DNA from 3 places in the Endozoicomonas sp. ALC020 genome. Region 1 is predicted to be linked to each of the others. Evidence: predicted binding sites of a transcription regulator. Region 1 holds the regulator's gene; each other region holds the start of a gene.

Region 1 (6,147 bases):
AAATCTTTAACTGGCTGATCCTGACCAGTGAAGGATCTTAAGGCTTCAACCCAGAAAGGATTAGGCAGACAGCGAACATCAAAGACGTAGTCGGCATCAACTGGCATACCGTGCTTGAAGCCAAAGGACTGGATCATCAGGGTCATACTTTTGCTGGTGGAGCCGCAGAGTCGTTGTCTTATCTGTTCTCTGATTTCATGGACAGACAGTGGCGAAGTGTCCAGCCTAATATCAGCTTCTTCAGCCAGTGGGGCCAGCAGTTTCTTTTCCAGATTAATGGCTTCTGTCAGGGAAACCTTGTCATTGCTCAGAGGATGGCGACGGCGTGTCGAACTATAGCGCTTCATCAGGGTGTTGCTGTCTGCGTCGAGAAAGATTACTTGACACTCAACCCCCTGTTTTTTCAACTTTTCCAACAATGTCGGGAAGCGTTCCAGAGAGCCGGGCACATTACGAACATCGAGGCTGACAGCCATACGGTGCGGTTCGACCAGGTTGCTTTTAAGATTGGTTGGCAGATCATTCAGCATGCTGGCAGGAAGGTTGTCTACACAGTAAAAACCCTCATCTTCAAGGGCGTGAAGGGCGGAGCTTTTGCCGGAGCCTGAACGTCCACTGATGATGACCAGCTTCATGGTGTGTCCTTCCCGATTGTTTGACTGTGTAAACAGGTCTCTCACCTGGTTCCGAGTGAGGCAAGTCTATCAAAACCTAATGAGATTAGAACCAGTCGCTTTCTTTTATTTCTAGCATAGTCCGGATATTTCTATTCCATGCAGTTTTGAAGGATAAATAGGCTTTGTAGTGACAAAAGTGAAGAAGAAAGGATTTCTGAGCAAGAAACATTTTGCCTGCTTCTGTTATCAGATCAGCAAGCAAAATATTTTTTATCTACAGTCGTTAAATGGGGGAACAGATGATGCTGTAAAGTGCCTCGGAATTTTCTGCCGCTCGCATCTGACTTAACAATACTTCTGATTGAAAGCGCTCAGCGACAGCCTGCAATATATTGAGATGTTCCTGAGTATTTTCTTCCGGAACAATAAGTGCGAACACCAGATCGACCGGCTGCTTGTCCACAGAGTCAAAATCTATGGGTTCAGACAGTTTGATCAGAAGTCCGGTAGGATGCTGACAAGCACTGGAGCGACAGTGAGGCAGGGCTATGCCTTTGCCCAAACCGGTGGTACCGAGTCGCTCTCTGTTAATCAGCTTGTTAAACAGATCCTTGGTTTTGATAGCGGGAACATGCTCATTGATGATTTCCGCAACAATTTCCAGGATTTTCTTTTTGCTGGCCCCCTGCACATCGCAGAGGGTGCGCCCGGGGGTTAGAATGTTTTCAATAATCATACAACGATCGATGCTTACAGGCGGCCGTTGGCACCCTGTAGCCGGTCAAGCGTTTTCTCTTTGTGTTTTACCAGTTGTCGATCCAGTTTGTCCGACATGTCATCAATGGCAGCGTACATATCTTCAGCCTCAGCGGTTGCATTAATATCCGCCCTACGAACATGTAGAGTCGCTTCCACTTTGTGCTTCAGTTTCTCAACACTCAGAGTGACCTGAACGTTTGTAATCTGATCAAAGTGGGCGGCAAGGCGGTCGAGTTTCTTGGTGACATAATCTTTCAGAGCCTCAGTCACCTCTACATGATGTCCACTGATGTTGACTTGCATGTAACGCTCTCCTGCTGATCCCGATTCTCGACATTGGACTGCCCCCGGGATTGTACGGGCAACCCTGATTGAAAGTCTATCACTGTCAATGACAGTTAGCGCTGTTCTGAGACAAAAAATCTATGGGGCGATTTGTGGTATAAGGGCTTGTTACCTCAATCGCTGAAGGCTCAGATAAGCTGCTTGCGTTCATTCGATGGCGGTATATTCATTGATTCACGATATTTGGCGATGGTTCTCCTGGCCACTTTGATCCCCTGGTCCCCCAGCAAGCCGGCGATTTTGTTATCACTCAGTGGTTTTTTAGGGTTTTCATCGGATACCAGTTTTTTAATCAAGGCTCTGATGGCTGTTGATGAGCACTCTCCACCAGTGGCTGTGCTGACATGGCTGGAGAAAAAGTATTTCAGCTCAAACACGCCTCTTGGAGTGTGCATGTATTTCTGTGTAGTGACCCTGGAAATAGTGGACTCGTGCATATCCACCGCCTGAGCAATGTCTGCCAACACCAGGGGCTTCATGGCCTGCTCACCCTGCTCCAGAAAATCTTTCTGAAATTCAACAATCTTGCCCGCTACTTTCAGTAAGGTTTCGTTACGACTTTGCAGGTTTTTCAGAAACCAGCGGGCTTCCTGCAGCTGGTTCTTCATAAAGACATTGTCACGACTGTTGTTGGCACGTTGCACCATTGAGGCGTAATTGTTGTTGATGCGAAGTCTGGGCAGGGATTCTGAGTTCAGTTCAACCGCCCAGCGGTCCCTGACTTTGGTGACCGAAATATCGGGGGTGACGTATTCCGTGTCCGCCTGGCCGATTTCTGATCCGGGCCTCGGGTTGAGGCTTTGAACAAGGCTAAGGGCTTCCCTCAGTTGATGTTCTTTGAGACGGGTACGCCGCATGATTTGGGCATAGTCACGACTGCCCAGAGCCTGTAGATGATTCTGGATCAGCAGACGTGCTTCTTTCAGGAAGTGGGTTTCTTGTGGCAGTTGATTGAGTTGAACTTCGAGACATTCTTTCAGGTTAGCGCTGGCACAACCCACCGGATCAAAGTGAAGAATCCGTCGTTGCATGACCTGAAGTTCTTCAAACGCCAGTTCCTCTACCTGTTCCTGTAGCGAGAGATAAATTTCTTCCAGGGAGTGAGTGAGGTACCCGTCATTATTGATGGCTTCGATCACAGCCAGGCCCATCAGCCTGTCTCTGTCAGTCATGGGAGTCAGGTTTAACTGCCATTCCAGATAGTCCTGGAGGGACTCATTGGCCCGGGAGCGGGCAAAAGGATCATGTTCTTCATCGGTTGCAGCGGGCAGGCTGGAATAGACATCATCCCATCCGGAGTCAACGGGCAGGTCATTGGGTATGCTGTCAGCCCACTGGGGCTCTTCTGGTTCCGGGGGCTGTTCTGCTTTTTCATTGAAGTCAACAGGCTGTTCCCCTTCATCACCAGATGCAGGTGGTTCTTCAACGGACTCTTCAGACTCCAGCATCGGATTGGATTCAAGAACTTCCTGGATTTCCTGCTGAAGGTCCAGAGTGGAAAGTTGCAGAAGCCTTATGGCCTGCTGCAGCTGAGGTGTCATGGTCAGCTGCTGGCCCATTTTTAGCTGTAAGGATGGCTTCATAGGCAACTGTATACCTTTACTTCGGTGTCTGCACTGAGGGTGCCAGATTTGATGCCATCAGCGCCTGACAGTTATATCTCAGTGTCTGCTCATTATTTTGATTGGGCTACTCTCCATGTCACTGGGATTATAATCACATCTGAAGCTTCGGGAAAGTGATTCATCAAGTCAGCCATGCAACATTCAGAACAAGAGTATGAAAATAAATCAGCTCAACATCTTTGCCCGCTTCTTTCGCGAGACCAGTCAAGAGATGATCAGAGACTGAACTGATGCCCGAGATAAACGTCACGAACCTTTTGATTAGCCAGGACAGTCTGACTATCACCCTCGGCAATAATAGTGCCTTCGCTGACAATGTAGGCCTTCTCGCAGATATCCAGTGTCTCCCGGACATTGTGGTCGGTAATCAGGACTCCGATGTCCCGGGCTTTCAGGTGCGTGATAATGGCCTTGATGTCACCAACAGAAATGGGGTCAACACCGGCAAAGGGTTCATCGAGCAGAATAAATTTTGGGTCAGTGCAAAGAGCTCGGGCAATTTCTACCCTGCGCTTTTCACCACCGGAAAGGCTCATACCCGGATTGTCCCTGATATGATTGATATTAAACTCTTCCAGCAATGACTCCATTTTTGCGATGCGATCTTTCCGGGAAAGGTCGGAACGGGTTTCCAATATCGAGAGCAGGTTATCGGTGACCGTCAATTTCCTGAAAATAGAAACTTCCTGTGGCAGATAACCTACGCCAGCTCTGGCCCGGCCATGCATAGGTTCGTGAGTTAAACTCTGGCCACTAAGGTCAACCTGTCCACCGTCTGCTTTTACGAGACCTACAATCATGTAGAAGCAGGTAGTTTTACCTGCCCCGTTGGGGCCAAGAAGTCCGACAATTTGACCACTGTCGACAGCCAGAGATACATCTTTGACGACCTGTCTGCCTTTGTAGCTTTTACTGAGATGTTCTGCCTTAAGCGTTGCCATCCGGAGTTTGTCTTCCTGTTTAAAAGTTAGCTGTCGTTTTTCTGGCAGCCCTTTCAAGCCTGTTCAGTCGTTGAGCAGTGAGTGTAATGGGATATGAGTATTACTGCTTGCTCTCAGGTTTGGGTTGGTAAATCATTTTGACCCGACCATCCGGGTTGCTTTTGTTCTCACTGCCCTTGGCATTCACGGTCTGCTTGGTCAGGTCATAATCAATGCGTTCACCTGTGAAGGTATCACCCTTCTGGGTCAACTGCGCCTGCTTGATCAGTTGGATCTTATCGCCAGCCACCTGATAATCGATAGTATGACCCCAGGCTTTCAGAATGCCCTGATCATCAGGTTGCTGTTCTTCGTAGTAAGCTCTTTCCTTGTCGCCTTCTGCCACAATTTTTTTAACTTCCTGCTGGACGGAATAGATGGTCACCTTGTCTCCGGTAATTCGGGTGGTGCCCTGAATCATCACAACATTGCCTTTATAGATGGATACACCTTTCTTGTTATCGATATCGGCGGTGTTGGACTCGATCTCAATAGGCTTCTGCCGGTCAGATGGCAATGCTTGTGCCATGACTGGAAGCAGAGCCGTGGCCCCCAGCATCAGGTAATATTCGACCCCTCTGCGACGACTCTTTCTGTCTGGCCGCTCATTTGGATCAAGGCGCTTGGCCTGTTCATGGCTTTGGCTCATGAAATCCTCTTACCCTAGACTTGAGTTTAACCAGACTCTCCTTGAAGAAAGCCTCCATACCAATGGCGCGCGTACGTCCAGTGTCGTTGGTGATCAGTACCGGTCGATCAGTGACTGCCAGATCCTTTTCAGAGTATATGGTCATGAAATCAGTGTCTATTCGAACCTTACTACCATTGCCGAGGTTCGTCTGGGTCATCACCACATCATCCCAGAGCTCTATATCCTCGCTGCCGGGCAACAGTTTGCCATAGAGGGCGTCGGCCACCATGGGTTTTCCGGGGGTATTGAAATTCTCCAGATGAGGGGTTTGCAGCAACGTTGTGTCATTGTGCGGGTAATGGGTGATACTGTCTGAGACCAGTATGTAATCCAGTTCGCCCTCTTTGTTGTACTGGGTGACCCTGGTGTCAATGAAATAGTAGTCAGCGTTCTCACGAACCAGAGGCTGTTTTTTCTGAACCCCAACATGGAGTTTGCTGTCATAAGCCCAATAGCCAACTCCGACCATTATCAGCATCAGAAAAGCAATCATTATCAGGTTCCGATTGGGCATCAGATCATTGGCTCCGGGTCACAATCTGGTCAGAGTCTGCAAAGGCAGATACCGACAAAAGAAGGCCATTCAGGAAAATGATGCCCGGTTTGTGCAGTCGGCAGCATTTTCGCAGCAAATGAATTCAGTTTACCATGATTTTATTTGATCATCAGGGGCTGCAGACGAATGTTTTCAAATACTAGACACTCGCTGTCGGCCTTACGTAAGAAGAGTTGAACGGTAGTGCTTTCTTGTCGTCAAAGAAACGCTTGAATGGAAAGGTATCGCTGTAATGGTGGAAAACTATCACAGCGATATTTTGGGTATTTTAACTCTCTATTTCAGGTAACTGGCCAGCATGTCATCCAGCTTGCCTTTGGCTTTAAGAATGAAATCACAAAATTCTCTGGCTGCACCTTCGCCGCCACGATTAGTAGTGATAGCAGGTGAGTGTTCACGAACGTAGTAGTGCCCGTTAGGAACGCTGCAGCCAAAACCAACCTGTCGAATGGCTGGAAGATCTGGCAGATCGTCTCCGATGTAGGCCACTTCATCCAGGCTAAGACCTTGCCCTTCTTCCTGAAGCAATTCTTTCAGAGCGACAAACTTGTCTTCGCGGCCCTGATAGAGAAAA
Region 2 (6,147 bases), 930 kb from region 1:
TAATGCTGGCGCATGGATGCACAGAGTTTGGTAAGCAGTGCTGTTTTACCGGACCCCACAGGACCACCGACACCAACGCGGAGGGTTTGAGTCTGCTTGCTAGTCATATTTCTTCTTCCTAGGATCTGAACAATCTTGAATACTGGTGCTCATGCCAGCTGCTGGCCATGGCGAAATGCACCAGGTTATTCCCCAATTCGTGATCATGAATCGTCTTGGCGCTCTCGATCACAGGGCCAATTTCACTGGCCAGATGGTGCAAAATTTTCTGGGCATCGGTCTGTCCGAGAGGCACCGCCTTGGTTGCTGCTGTCACCTGATTTTCGCACCATGACCAAAGCAGCCCGATAGCGGCAATGTCTTTCTCCATACCGTGACATAAACTCGATAAAGCAAACATAGCTGCCTGGGAGGGTATCTCCAGCCAGTCCGCTCTGGATTCTTCTGGGAATAAAGACTTCAGCCAGGTTTTGAATGCCCTGCCCACCTGACAGTCTTCATCATAAAGCTCTCGAGTTTCTCGAAAGGCGAGCAATTGACGGTTCCAGTGCTCAACTGATGGCCTGTCGTCAGACCGGAAAGCGTCGTAAAGTCGAAAGAATACCGGAACATCAAGACGACCCATTCCCTGCCCGAGCAACTGAGAGACCCAATGGCAGGTGGACTCACGATCAAAACACCATTGCCGATCAATAGCGGTTTCCAGACCCTGAGAGTAAGCAAAAGCCCCAACAGGCAGGGCTGGACTGGATAAATGCAAAAGGCCAAGTAATGCCTCAGTATTCATGGTTTTCTACCGGCTCATGGCTGTGCTCACCAGAGTGATGATGATGGTGATGACTATGCCCCCTGGCGTAAGCACCGCTTTCGGGCTCAAAAGGAGCTTCCGTGTGATCTACCGTCAGCCCCAGTAACATCACCATTTCATCCAGAACGTGATCTTTCTGGAATCGAAGCCAGTTATTACCTATCTGTAACGGAACATGGCGATTGCCAAGGTGATAGCAGGCTTTGGCAAACGTCAGGGCATTCTCACAACTGGCGGTTGTGACCTCTTCATCGCTGGCTCGAATCAATACGACTTCACCGCTGTCTGCCTGAAGCAGGGTGCCGTCTCTTAAAACATCGCCGCGCTCGATGAATATTCCCGCTGCTCTTCCTCCCTGGGTGGTCGCTTTTAAACGACCTCTCTTGCGCTCATCAAATGGCAGCAATAGCTCATCATTGTGCTGAACATCAGTTTCCTGCAGGCGCCTGGTTAACTTCAGCATTTCTTATTTTCCTTTGCTTGATTGGCTTTGGGCTATTTATTGTAAAAAATGATTAAAAAAGAAAGTAGCGCTGTGCCAGAGGTACGACTTTGGCCGGTTCACAGACCAGCAGCTCGCCATCGGCACGCACTTCATAGGTCTCTGGATTCACTTCCATATGGGGCTGCCAGGTGTTCAGCAACATATCTTTCTTGCGAATCGTTCGGGTATTTTTTACCGCAGAAACGACTTTATTCAATCCTAGTTTACGGCCAATGTCGTTTTCAAAAGCGGCCTGCGAAACAAACGAAAGAGAGGTAGCAGAAACGGTTTTACCCAGAGCCCCAAACATGGGTCGGTAATGAACCGGTTGTGGTGTCGGGATAGACGCATTGGGATCACCCATAGGTGCCATGGCAATCGCTCCACCCTTTAATACCAGAGAAGGTTTAGTGCCAAAGAATGCCGGTTTCCAAAGCACCAGGTCAGCCAGCTTACCCGGCTCGACAGAGCCCACTTCATGAGAAATACCATGGGTTATTGCCGGATTCATGGTGTATTTCGCCACATAACGGCGTGCCCTGAAGTTATCCACACCCGCCGATGAGTCTTCAGGCAATAATCCCCGTTGAACTTTCATTTTATGAGCCGTCTGCCAGGTACGACAAACCACTTCACCGACCCGCCCCATGGCCTGGGAGTCCGAAGCAATCATCGAGAAAGCGCCCAGGTCATGTAGAATATCTTCTGCTGCAATGGTTTCTCGACGAATGCGGGAGTCGGCAAAAGCCACATCTTCAGGAATGTTCGGATCGAGATGGTGACAAACCATCAGCATATCCAGATGCTCATCAACCGTGTTGATGGTGTATGGACGTGTCGGGTTGGTAGACGACGGAAGCACAAAGTCTTCACCACAGGCCTTGATAATATCGGGAGCATGTCCGCCTCCGGCACCCTCGGTATGATAGGTGTGGATAACTCTGCCCTTGAATGCGGCAATAGTATCTTCAACAAAGCCGGATTCATTTAGGGTGTCGGTGTGAATAGCTACCTGAATGTCGTATTTCTCTGCCACTCCAAGGCAACAGTCAATAGAGGCTGGAGTGGTCCCCCAGTCTTCATGAAGCTTGAGCCCCATGGCTCCCGCCAGAACCTGCTCTTCCAGTGCTGCGGGTATGCTGGCGTTGCCTTTGCCAAGAAAACCGATATTCATAGGTAAACTGTCCACAGCCTGCAGCATGGAACTCATATGCCACTCACCGGGTGTACAGGTTGTCGCATTGCTCCCTGTAGCAGGTCCGGTGCCGCCACCGAGCATGGTGGTGACCCCGGAAGCCAGGGCTTCTTCTATCTGTTGGGGGCAGATGAAGTGGATATGGGCATCAATCCCCCCCGCAGTGACAACCTGACCTTCGCCAGCAATCACTTCGGTGCCGGGACCAATAATGATGTCGACTCCGGCCTGCACGTCGGGGTTGCCGGCCTTGCCTATCTTTTCTATCCGGCCGTTTTTAATGCCAATATCCGCTTTTACGATGCCCCAGTGATCCAGAATCAGAGCATTGGTAATGACCGTATCCACCACATCAGCCCCTGTTCTCTGACTCTGGCCCATACCGTCACGAATAACCTTGCCGCCTCCAAACTTCACTTCGTCGCCATAAACAGTAAAGTCTTTCTCCGGACTGATGAACAGATCCGTGTCACCAAGACGTACTTTGTCGCCTACAGTCGGACCAAACATGTCCACATAGGTTTGACGTTCCATTCTGGCCATTATTTATCTCCCTGCTCAAGCTCACCCATGACATCACCACGGAAACCATAGATTTTGCCTTCTCCGGCAAAACGCACCAATTCAACCTGTCGATCCTGACCAGGCTCAAAACGGACAGCAGTTCCTGCCGGGATATTCAACCGGAAACCGAGAGTGGATTCCCGATCAAAAGCCAGTGCCGGGTTCACTTCATAGAAATGATAATGAGAACCAACCTGTACTGGCCTGTCGCCAGTATTGGCCACGGAGACAACGCAGGTCTCACGCCCTTTATTAATGTCGATTGCCTCTTCGCAGGCAATGACCTCTCCTGGAATCATAAAACCTCCTGCTCTACGCAATGGGATTGTGAACCGTCACCAGTTTGGTGCCGTCCGGAAAGGTGGCTTCTACCTGAACTTCATGAATCATCTCGGGAATGCCTTCCATGACATGGTCACGAGTCAGGATTTCACGCCCTTCATTCATCAGCTGAGCAACTGTCTTGCCGTCTCTGGCGCCCTCCATTATGTGCATCGAAATCAGCGCAATGGACTCCGGGTAATTCAGCTTTACTCCCCTGCCAAGGCGACGTTCAGCAACCAGTGCCGCTGTGTATAACAGCAATTTGTCTTTTTCTCTGGGGGTCAGCTCCATGAGAGCCCTCCAATTTATCCTTGTGGTCTTTTAATGCGCTATTGGTAGGTTATAGGCATCAACAATCAGGTATTCCAGATTCTGGGCTTACAACCTTTCCGGCCATTCAATTGGCCACGGAGCTCATTCCAAAGCCAGGTAAACAGTGTTCTGGCCTGTTCAGGTGAGCTGCCCAGATAGCGAGCAATAAAAACCCCGTTTCGCCAGGTAATGGCTGTACATTTAGAGCCTCCGCAGGCTTCCAGCCTTTCATGCAGATGATCACAACCGGGGTCTTGTTCAAAGGTCATGAGCAGTGTACCGAATACATGCTGGCCATTAAGACCAAGAACGGACTGAGCAAGAGGTGAGCCCGCTGCCAGCTCCAGCCTTTCTCGATAAAGTGGCTGATCGTTACGAGTGAGGTGAAGATTCTGGATCACCCTGCCCTGCTCAAAGGCTTCGCCACTGGCTTTACGACCAAGACAAACGATATCCCAGCCTGCGTAGCAGCCATTGCCGTCCAACTCAATGGATGTATTCAGTTCCGCTTCTGCACCATTGAAAATAATAGTTTCCTGAGGCAACCATTCAAGACAGGCATTGTCTTGAACGACCATGGACGTCAGCTGTTTCTGAAGACGGCCATTACCATTAAAGTAGACTTTCCCTGCAGCAGGAGTAGTCACCAGTCCGGATGCACCAGAGTGGGCTTCAAAACTCTGAATCAGCTCATCACCGGCCACCAACCCTCCTGGCGGGTGAAGAATATAGAGATGCGCCAGGTCTTTACCTTCTGGCCAGAACGGACGTTGAATCCGCAGGGGACCATAATGGCGCGTGCGGCCCATGCGGGTATGGCCGTCCATGTATTTCAGCTCCACAGCAATTCCGGCACGCCAGCCGCTGTCTCCGGACGCAACGTCACCCTGATTGGAATCAGTATCCGGGTTGGATCGCGGGATAGAGTGTCGATTGAATGCCAGCCCCATACTTCTGCCCTTACTGTTAAAGGTCATCTCTGGCCTGCAAAAGATGTTCCATTTTATTTTTATACGACTGCTGACATTCTTGACCATAAAGTCAGCTTAAATAGCACCAAAAAAATACATAGGCACCATATTGGTGATCGAGGATGTTCTGAAATAAGGCATCTACTGTCAAGACGATATTAAGAAATTAACTCTAACTCAACTGTTAGAAGTGAGAGCTTTTCCTAATGAACGACAGTTACCTAATATATTGGCATGCACATTGCTGTCACACTGTCGCACATAAGGATAAAAAACAGGATTAATAAAAACTATGAAGAGCTCCCTCAAAAAACTCTCGAAGGGCCTGGTTGTAGCTTCTGCAGCAACCGCCGCCCTCTCTTTTTCGGTCATATCCCAGGCTGCAGAGACCATCAAGGTAGGTGTTTTACATTCTCTGTCAGGCACCATGGCGATCAGTGAAACCACATTAAAAGACACTGTTTTAATGATGGTGGACGAGCAGAATAAGAAAGGTGGACTACTGGGTAAGAAACTCGAAGCGGTTGTTGTTGATCCTGCCTCTGACTGGCCTCTGTTTGCAGAAAAAGCGCGTGAGCTGCTGGCAAAAGAAAAAGTCGATGTCATTTTTGGCGGCTGGACTTCCGTATCCAGAAAATCAGTTCTGCCAGTGGTTGAAGAGTTAAACGGCCTGATGTTCTATCCGGTTCAGTATGAGGGACAAGAGTCATCCAAAAACGTTTTCTACACCGGCGCAGCGCCTAACCAGCAGGCTATTCCTGCGGTTGATTATCTAATGAGTTCAGAGGGCGGCAGCGTCAAACGTTTTGTTCTGGCCGGTACTGATTACGTCTACCCGAGAACCACCAACAAGATTCTGGAATCCTACCTGAAGAGCAAGGGTATCAAAGAGTCGGACATCATGATCAATTACACGCCTTTTGGTCACTCTGACTGGCAGACCATTGTTTCTGATATCAAGAAGTTTGGTAAAGCTGGTCAAAAAACGGCGGTTATTTCCACCATTAATGGCGACGCCAACGTACCTTTCTATAAAGAACTGGCTAATCAGGGCATTGCGGCTGAACAGATTCCGGTGATTGCCTTCTCTGTTGGTGAAGAAGAGCTGTCAGGTATAGATACTGCACCTCTGGTAGGCCACCTGGCAGCCTGGAACTACTTTATGAGCGCCGAGAGTGATATCAACGATGAGTTCATCGAAACCTGGCAGACCTTTACCAAGAATGAAGAGCGTGTTGCCAATGATCCAATGGAAGCCACTTATATTGGCTTCAACATGTGGACAAAAGCCGTTGAAAAAGCAGGAACCACCAGCGTTGATGCCGTCCGTTCGGCCATGTATGGCATCACTGTTCCCAACCTGACGGGTGGTATTGCTGTGATGAACACCAACCATCACCTGACCAAACCGGTATTGATTGGCGAAATTCAGGACGATGGCCAGTTTGAAATTGTCTGGGAAACCAAAGGGGGCGTCATTGGTGATGCC
Region 3 (6,147 bases), 3.2 Mb from region 1:
ATAATACAAGTGCTGACTTTCTGTGGATTGTTCAGGGTATCCCAAAACTCTTTCAGAACTTTCGGGGTGTCGGTAATACCTTCCAGAACAAATCGGTGACCCGATTTTTCTTCAAGGCCCAGAAAAATATCGCCGCCCTGGGTATTGGCAAAAGCACTGTAGGTTTCCCACATGTCTTTCGGGATAGCACCTTTGCCATCCCGCCCCTGTGCCAGTTTACACTCCACGTCCACACTTTCCCGCATGGCGGCAATATCTCCAAGCGTTTCGATAATCAGCATTCAAATTCCTGATGGCTGCCCATACCCGACAGTGGTTATGTTACCGTTTATGCAGCTTCTTGTAACAGGTAAACCATGATTTCATTATTTTCTTCTGAAAGCTCATCAATACCAACTCGATCAGTGGAGAATCAGGCTATCGGTTTTATGGAGAGAATGCTCCGGTTATTCCAGCAAGCGATCGATGAACAGGGCTATTTCACGTCATTTTTTATAAAAAAATCAAAAAATGAATTAAAGTGGCCGAGAAATTTGACGAAATAGAATTTTAGACCTTAAATGAATGAATAAGAGTTTGCTTATTGCAATTCATATTATTCAGAGCTGTTTGTTACATTGCGTTGATGACAAGGAAAGTCGTTACAATGGATGCAGCAGATCAGGTATTGATCATAGAGGACTCTCAACAGCGCCGACATGATCTAAGTACCGTTATCGAATTTATGGGGTATCGTGCCAGGGCGGTCAGTTCCGCCTACTGGGAAGATGCTATCAGCGAGTCCAGCAAAGATGGATTCTGTGCGCTTTTTCTTGGCGATTTTCTCCAGGCAGAAAGCTCAATGCAGGGCATGATCGCCCGCATACAGAACTGGAGTGGCGGTGTCCCCGTCATTCGTATAGCCGAACCCCTTCCGGAAAACCTCCAATCCTCACTCCGCAGACAGGTCATTGCCCGTATCGACTGGCCCTGCAATCGTTCGCAGTTACTCTCTTGCCTGCATTACGGTCAGGTGTATCGTGAACAATGGCGCCACCTTCATCAGACAGGTATGAATCAGCAAGTAGAGCTGTTCCGCGGGCTGGTGGGTAAAAGTGATAAAGTCCGCAAAGTTCGCGCTTCCATGGCACAGGTGGCTGACCGTGACGTCAATGTTATGGTGACCGGTGAGTCAGGAACAGGCAAAGAGCTGGTGGCCAGGAATCTGCACGACCACTCCCATCGTCGGGATATGCCTTTTGTGCCGGTAAACTGTGGTGCTATTCCTAATGAATTGCTGGAAAGTGAGCTGTTTGGCCATGAGAAAGGTTCTTTTACCGGTGCGGTCAGCTCAAGAAAAGGGCGGTTTGAACTGGCACAGGGTGGCACACTGTTTCTTGATGAAATTGGTGATATGCCGCTGCACATGCAGGTTAAGTTGCTCAGGGTTTTGCAGGAGCGCACTATTGAAAGGGTGGGGGGATCCGAGCAGATTCCCGTAGACGTCAGAATTATAGCGGCTACTCATAAAAACCTTTCTGAAATGATTGAGTCCGGTGAGTTCAGGGAAGACTTGTACTACCGGCTGAATGTATTCCCCATTGAAATGCCTGCTCTCAGGGATCGTCCGGAAGATATTCCGCTGATTCTCAACGAGCTGGTCAGTGCAATGGAAAAACAGAGTCGCGGCTCCATTCGTCTGAGTTCTGCTGCGATTATGTCGCTATGCCGTCATGACTGGCCGGGTAATGTCAGGGAAATGTCCAATTTGCTGGAAAGACTGGCGATTATGTATCCCTACGGTGTCGTAGGTGTTCAGGATCTGCCACAGAATTTCCGTCATATGGAAGCTATTACTGATGATGACGGTGTTGCCGAGCTGTTCCCGGATAGTATTCAACCTGCAGGAACCGGAAAAGTCGATGATTTGGCGATTCTTCCTGTGGGCGGCCTGAATCTGAAGGAATTTTTGACACGGCTGGAAAAAAGCCTGATCCAGCAAGCTCTGAGTGACTGCAACAGCGTTGTGGCCAGAGCGGCTGACAAACTTCAGATTCGCCGGACGACACTGGTTGAGAAAATGAGAAAGTATGGCCTTCATCGTTATGAAGAGACCATGCGTTAATCAGATCGGTTCAAAAAAATGGCTATCAGCGTGAGCTGATAGCCATTTTTTTTTGTCTTAACTTACCAGGTTCGATTTTATGACGGCCTCGTCTGCTTTTGAAAAAAAGTAGACGAGGCCGTTTTTGTATTTTTAGAATCCCGAAAATTTTTACCTGGTAGCTGTCTTTTTTATCTAAAAGTAAGTCGGTTTTATCAATTATCAAACAAGTAGGAAGATAAAATTTTTGACGTTTTTTATCTCTGGATAAAGTGTTTTTATCCAACATTGGAAATTAACTTTATTTTGTCGTTTTTTAAATCTCTCAGTTTCGGAATTTATTTTGTCAATTAAGTAACACTTTATATCCCTCTGGAAAATATTATGCGACAGTAATTCGTCACTATAAAATGACACTGTCAAATAACTTTCTTTTTATTTTTCAATGAAACGACGTTTGATGTCTTCTTTTTAGATCGATTTTGACTCTGTCAAAAAAGTAACATGACGGAAATTCGACCGGTAAAAATAAATCTCAATAAAAACAGTAGGTTATGATCTTTAGGCTGGAACTGGTCAAAATGATGTCACGTCAGCTATGTGACCATGAGTGAAAAACAGGCGTTTTAAAAAATTGGCACGGCTCTTGTTATTAATAAAGTACAGGCAGTAAAAAAAGAAAAAACGTTTTTGATTCCAGATTTTATGCAGTAATCACTGAAAAGAAGCTGAAAGCCATGAACTCATCAACAAAACAGATTATTGCAGTTGCGGGGTGTAAGGGTGGAGTAGGTAAAACATTAGTTGCAGTCAATCTCGCACTGGCTCTCACAAACAACGGAAGACGTGTGGTTTTAATGGATGGAAACCTGGCTGTCCCCGATGTTGGAATAAGTCTTGGGCTTGAGAAGAAGCTGGATATGACTCACTTCGATGCCAACGACTCTTTTTCCACTTTTATTCAGGATGGGCCCTCGGGTCTGAAGGTGCTGTCGCCAAAAGGGGAGCCTATCTGGAGGGAGACCGTAGAAACTGGTCATGCTGTCCGAATGATAGAAAGCCTGGAGTCTCTGGCTCCTACTCTTGATACCCTTGTTATTGATACCGCACCTGGATTAGCTCCGGACAATGTAGCTCTTATTCAGGCTGCGGGAGAAATTCTTATCGTTATCAATCAGGAAGTTGTATCACTGCTGGATGCCGTGAGAATGATACGTATGCTTTACCGAATATACGGTGTTCGTCGTTTTGGAGTGATTGTCAACGCCGTTAATAACCGTCGGTATGGATCGAACCAGTTTGAAAGGTTGCAATCCTATCTGAATGATGAAGTAGAAATTATTCTCCGTTATCTGGGGGCGATTCCATTCGACAAGGCTGTCGCAGAATCACTCACCCGTCAGCAGGCACTTCTGCAGGTAAATCCGGATTGCCGGGCTTCGAAAGCCATTTTGCGTATTGCACATCAGATGATGGCGATACCAGTAACACCGCCAAGAGGTCGTATCGAATTCTTCTTGCCAACAAGAATAAAAGAGAGGGTATAAGCATGGATGCTACAGCACAGGGAGTGCAGGCAACTCAAGCCAATCAGGAAAAGAGTCAGAAACTGATTCAGACCGAAATGGTTGAAACTCATAAGGCTCTGGTAAAAAGAATTGCGAATCATCTGGCCGCGAGGATGCCGGCCAGCGTTCAGATCGATGACCTGGTTCAATCAGGCATGATCGGTCTGCTGGAAGCGGCCTCAAAGTACGATGCCAGTAAAGGTGCCAGTTTCGAAACATTTGCGGGCATTCGTATCCGTGGTGCCATGCTGGATGAAATCCGAAAAGGTGACTGGGGGCCAAGATCCGTTTACAGAAACAGTCGCAGAGTGACTGAGGCGATTCAGAAGGTTGAAGCCCGCCTTGGAAGAGATGCCAGAGACTTCGAAGTGGCTAAGGAGCTGGAAGTCAATCTGGATGAGTTCTACACCATTCTCAGTGACCTTCGTGGTTGCCGACTGTTCAGTTTTGAAGAACTGTTCGACAGCGAAGAGTCCAGAATGCAGGCTCGCTCTGGAGATAGAGGTCCATCAGCCGATATTCAGGAAGAGAAGTTCAAGTATGCCCTGGTAGAAGCTTTAGAGAAGTTACCCGAGCGGGAAAAGCTGGTTCTGATGCTTTATTACGATGAGGAGATGAATCTCAAGGAAATTGGTAAGGTTCTGGGCGTCAGTGAGTCCAGGGTCAGCCAGATTCACTCTCAGGCAGCCGTCAGATTAAGAGCCAAGCTCCATAACTGGTTAGGTTAAACCACCAGTGTACCCGGGGGGACTCGTGGGTATAGGGTCCCCAAGCTCTAAAGCAAGCATTTTTTGTTTCTATCCAGGGTCATTGCTTCTCCAAACCCTGTGGCTGGAATGAATGATTTGTAGAGTAAACGGTATTTTTTCACTCTATATGCTCTCTGGCAGTGAGCAGCAAGCTTTTAGCTTCCTATTATTCCAAGTACGCAGGTCCTTACTCCATATACTTTTTTATAAAGTAGTTTTTATTAAGTAGTCTTATAACGGACCTGTATTAATATGAAATGGAATTCTTATCTCGCAGGGTGCTTTCTGGCCCTTACCTCCTGCTTCCTGTCTGCACAGGAAGCGCCAGTGAATATCAAGAACGTTGTTACCATTAACACTCATCAGGCCAAGCGCCTTCATGAGTTGGGGGCTTTATTTATAGATGTGAGACCATATCAGCAGTGGGAATGGGGGCATATTGACCGGTCTCAAAGTCTGGATTTAAGGGCGGGCTTCAGACAGCTGTTCAAGCCTGGCACTTTGGATAAAAAGACGCCTATTGTCATCTACGGAAACAGCACGTATCACATGAGGGGAGCGATAGCGAGTTACCTTGCCGCACTCTGGGGTTACGAGAGAGTGTTCTTTTTCAGGGACGGCTACTTTTCCTGGTTGGCATTTGATTATCCGGTAACACTTTATTCAGAATTGGAAACAGAAGAAGTCATCAGTTGGAAGCCAGGAAAGCAAAAGATAGATGATATGAGTGATTCGCAGACATTCTCGTCCATGTTGATGAAATAAGTTATTTCAAGTTATAAAAAAGGCGTCATGTGGCGTTTTTTTTATAACTTGCAGAAACCCATGGTATACAAGAGCCAGTTGATGCCTATAATTTTTTATTCAATATTGTGTCGAATATAACCAGTGGAGCGACACCCGCATGTCTCCCTTCTTCATTTGCCTGAATCGTTAAGCCGTAAACCCGTTCATCTCCAGCCACTTTAAACTCCCATAATGGCTCGCTCTTATATTTAAAGCATTTGTAGCCTGTAGCGCCTTCTTCATGGGCTGCATACCGGCCTGTTTCGTGAATGCTTTGCATTTTTTTAAGGGCATTATCGGATATTGTGCTTTTGATTGCATCTGATGAAGGGTCAAAATAGGCATAGGCAACAATGTTTTTTTTACCCGTATCTTTACTTGACGGGGTAAAGCCTCTTCTGTAAATAGGTCTGATGTATTGGTTGTCTATCGGTATATCCTCTTTCCACGGCCTCGCAGGCAACTGGTCCTTCGGCATAATGATATCCTTGAGTTTCCTGGCTATTGCCCCAATGCTTCGACTTTTTTTAGGGCGTTTTTTTTTCTTGATCTGTGTTAAGTCATGATAGAAGGGTAAATACGGCTGCTTCCAGTCGTCGGGGTAATTGACGTTGGTTTTGGTTGAAAACGCTAAGTCTTGAGCGTTGTCGCACTTATCCATAGATTTTTTGATGTCCACTGGCATCTTCTTTTTCTCGGTTCTGATTATTTTTTCTAACAAACGACTAGTGTCTATTTTCTTTCTGTAGGCGAAGTAACGGGTTATTTTTTTCGGTAAAGGCACCAATGCAAGTGTAGAACCTAACATGCACAGAAGGTAAAATGTATAGGAAGCTACAGACGCTAAATTAAAGAGCTTCATAGTAAAGCTGTTGTTGTTTGCTTCTCTCCTGGCTCTTACTCTTTCAGCAAGCTCCCTGGCTTCAGTCCGCTTGTGCTCGTTGAGGCATGCTTGACGATC

Evidence for each region. The regulator sigma-54, encoded in region 1, starts transcription at its own class of promoters, with help from an activator protein. The targets are predictions, from matches to a motif close to TGGCACNNNNNTTGCTNT.
Region 2: urtA (urea ABC transporter substrate-binding protein) is a predicted target of sigma-54. The motif match lies at 4,889-4,906, and genes of this name have one in related genera.
Region 3: ACOJUO_RS16745 (P-loop NTPase) is a predicted target of sigma-54. The motif match lies at 2,719-2,736, and genes of this name have one in related genera.

What each region holds. Positions count from the first base shown of each region.
Region 1 is NZ_CP184830.1:516,923-523,069, reverse strand. Features, by position in the region: gene rapZ (RNase adapter RapZ) at 1-635, opposite strand, end outside; gene ACOJUO_RS01940 (PTS sugar transporter subunit IIA) at 901-1,353, opposite strand; gene hpf (ribosome hibernation-promoting factor, HPF/YfiA family) at 1,368-1,679, opposite strand; gene ACOJUO_RS01930 (RNA polymerase factor sigma-54) at 1,850-3,304, opposite strand; gene lptB (LPS export ABC transporter ATP-binding protein) at 3,562-4,287, opposite strand; gene lptA (lipopolysaccharide transport periplasmic protein LptA) at 4,388-4,975, opposite strand; gene lptC (LPS export ABC transporter periplasmic protein LptC) at 4,959-5,531, opposite strand; gene ACOJUO_RS01910 (KdsC family phosphatase) at 5,850-6,147, opposite strand, start outside.
Region 2 is NZ_CP184830.1:1,446,843-1,452,989, forward strand. Features, by position in the region: gene ureG (urease accessory protein UreG) at 1-107, opposite strand, end outside; gene ACOJUO_RS04540 (urease accessory protein UreF) at 119-787, opposite strand; gene ureE (urease accessory protein UreE) at 777-1,271, opposite strand; gene ureC (urease subunit alpha) at 1,324-3,030, opposite strand; gene ACOJUO_RS04555 (urease subunit beta) at 3,030-3,350, opposite strand; gene ACOJUO_RS04560 (urease subunit gamma) at 3,364-3,666, opposite strand; gene ACOJUO_RS04565 (urease accessory protein UreD) at 3,732-4,664, opposite strand; gene urtA (urea ABC transporter substrate-binding protein) at 4,951-6,147, shown strand, end outside.
Region 3 is NZ_CP184830.1:4,383,029-4,389,175, forward strand. Features, by position in the region: gene ACOJUO_RS16735 (helix-turn-helix domain-containing protein) at 1-281, opposite strand, end outside; gene ACOJUO_RS16740 (sigma-54 dependent transcriptional regulator) at 647-2,104, shown strand; gene ACOJUO_RS16745 (P-loop NTPase) at 2,821-3,630, shown strand; gene ACOJUO_RS16750 (RNA polymerase sigma factor FliA) at 3,633-4,379, shown strand; gene ACOJUO_RS16755 (rhodanese-like domain-containing protein) at 4,728-5,165, shown strand; gene ACOJUO_RS16760 (hypothetical protein) at 5,251-6,147, opposite strand, start outside.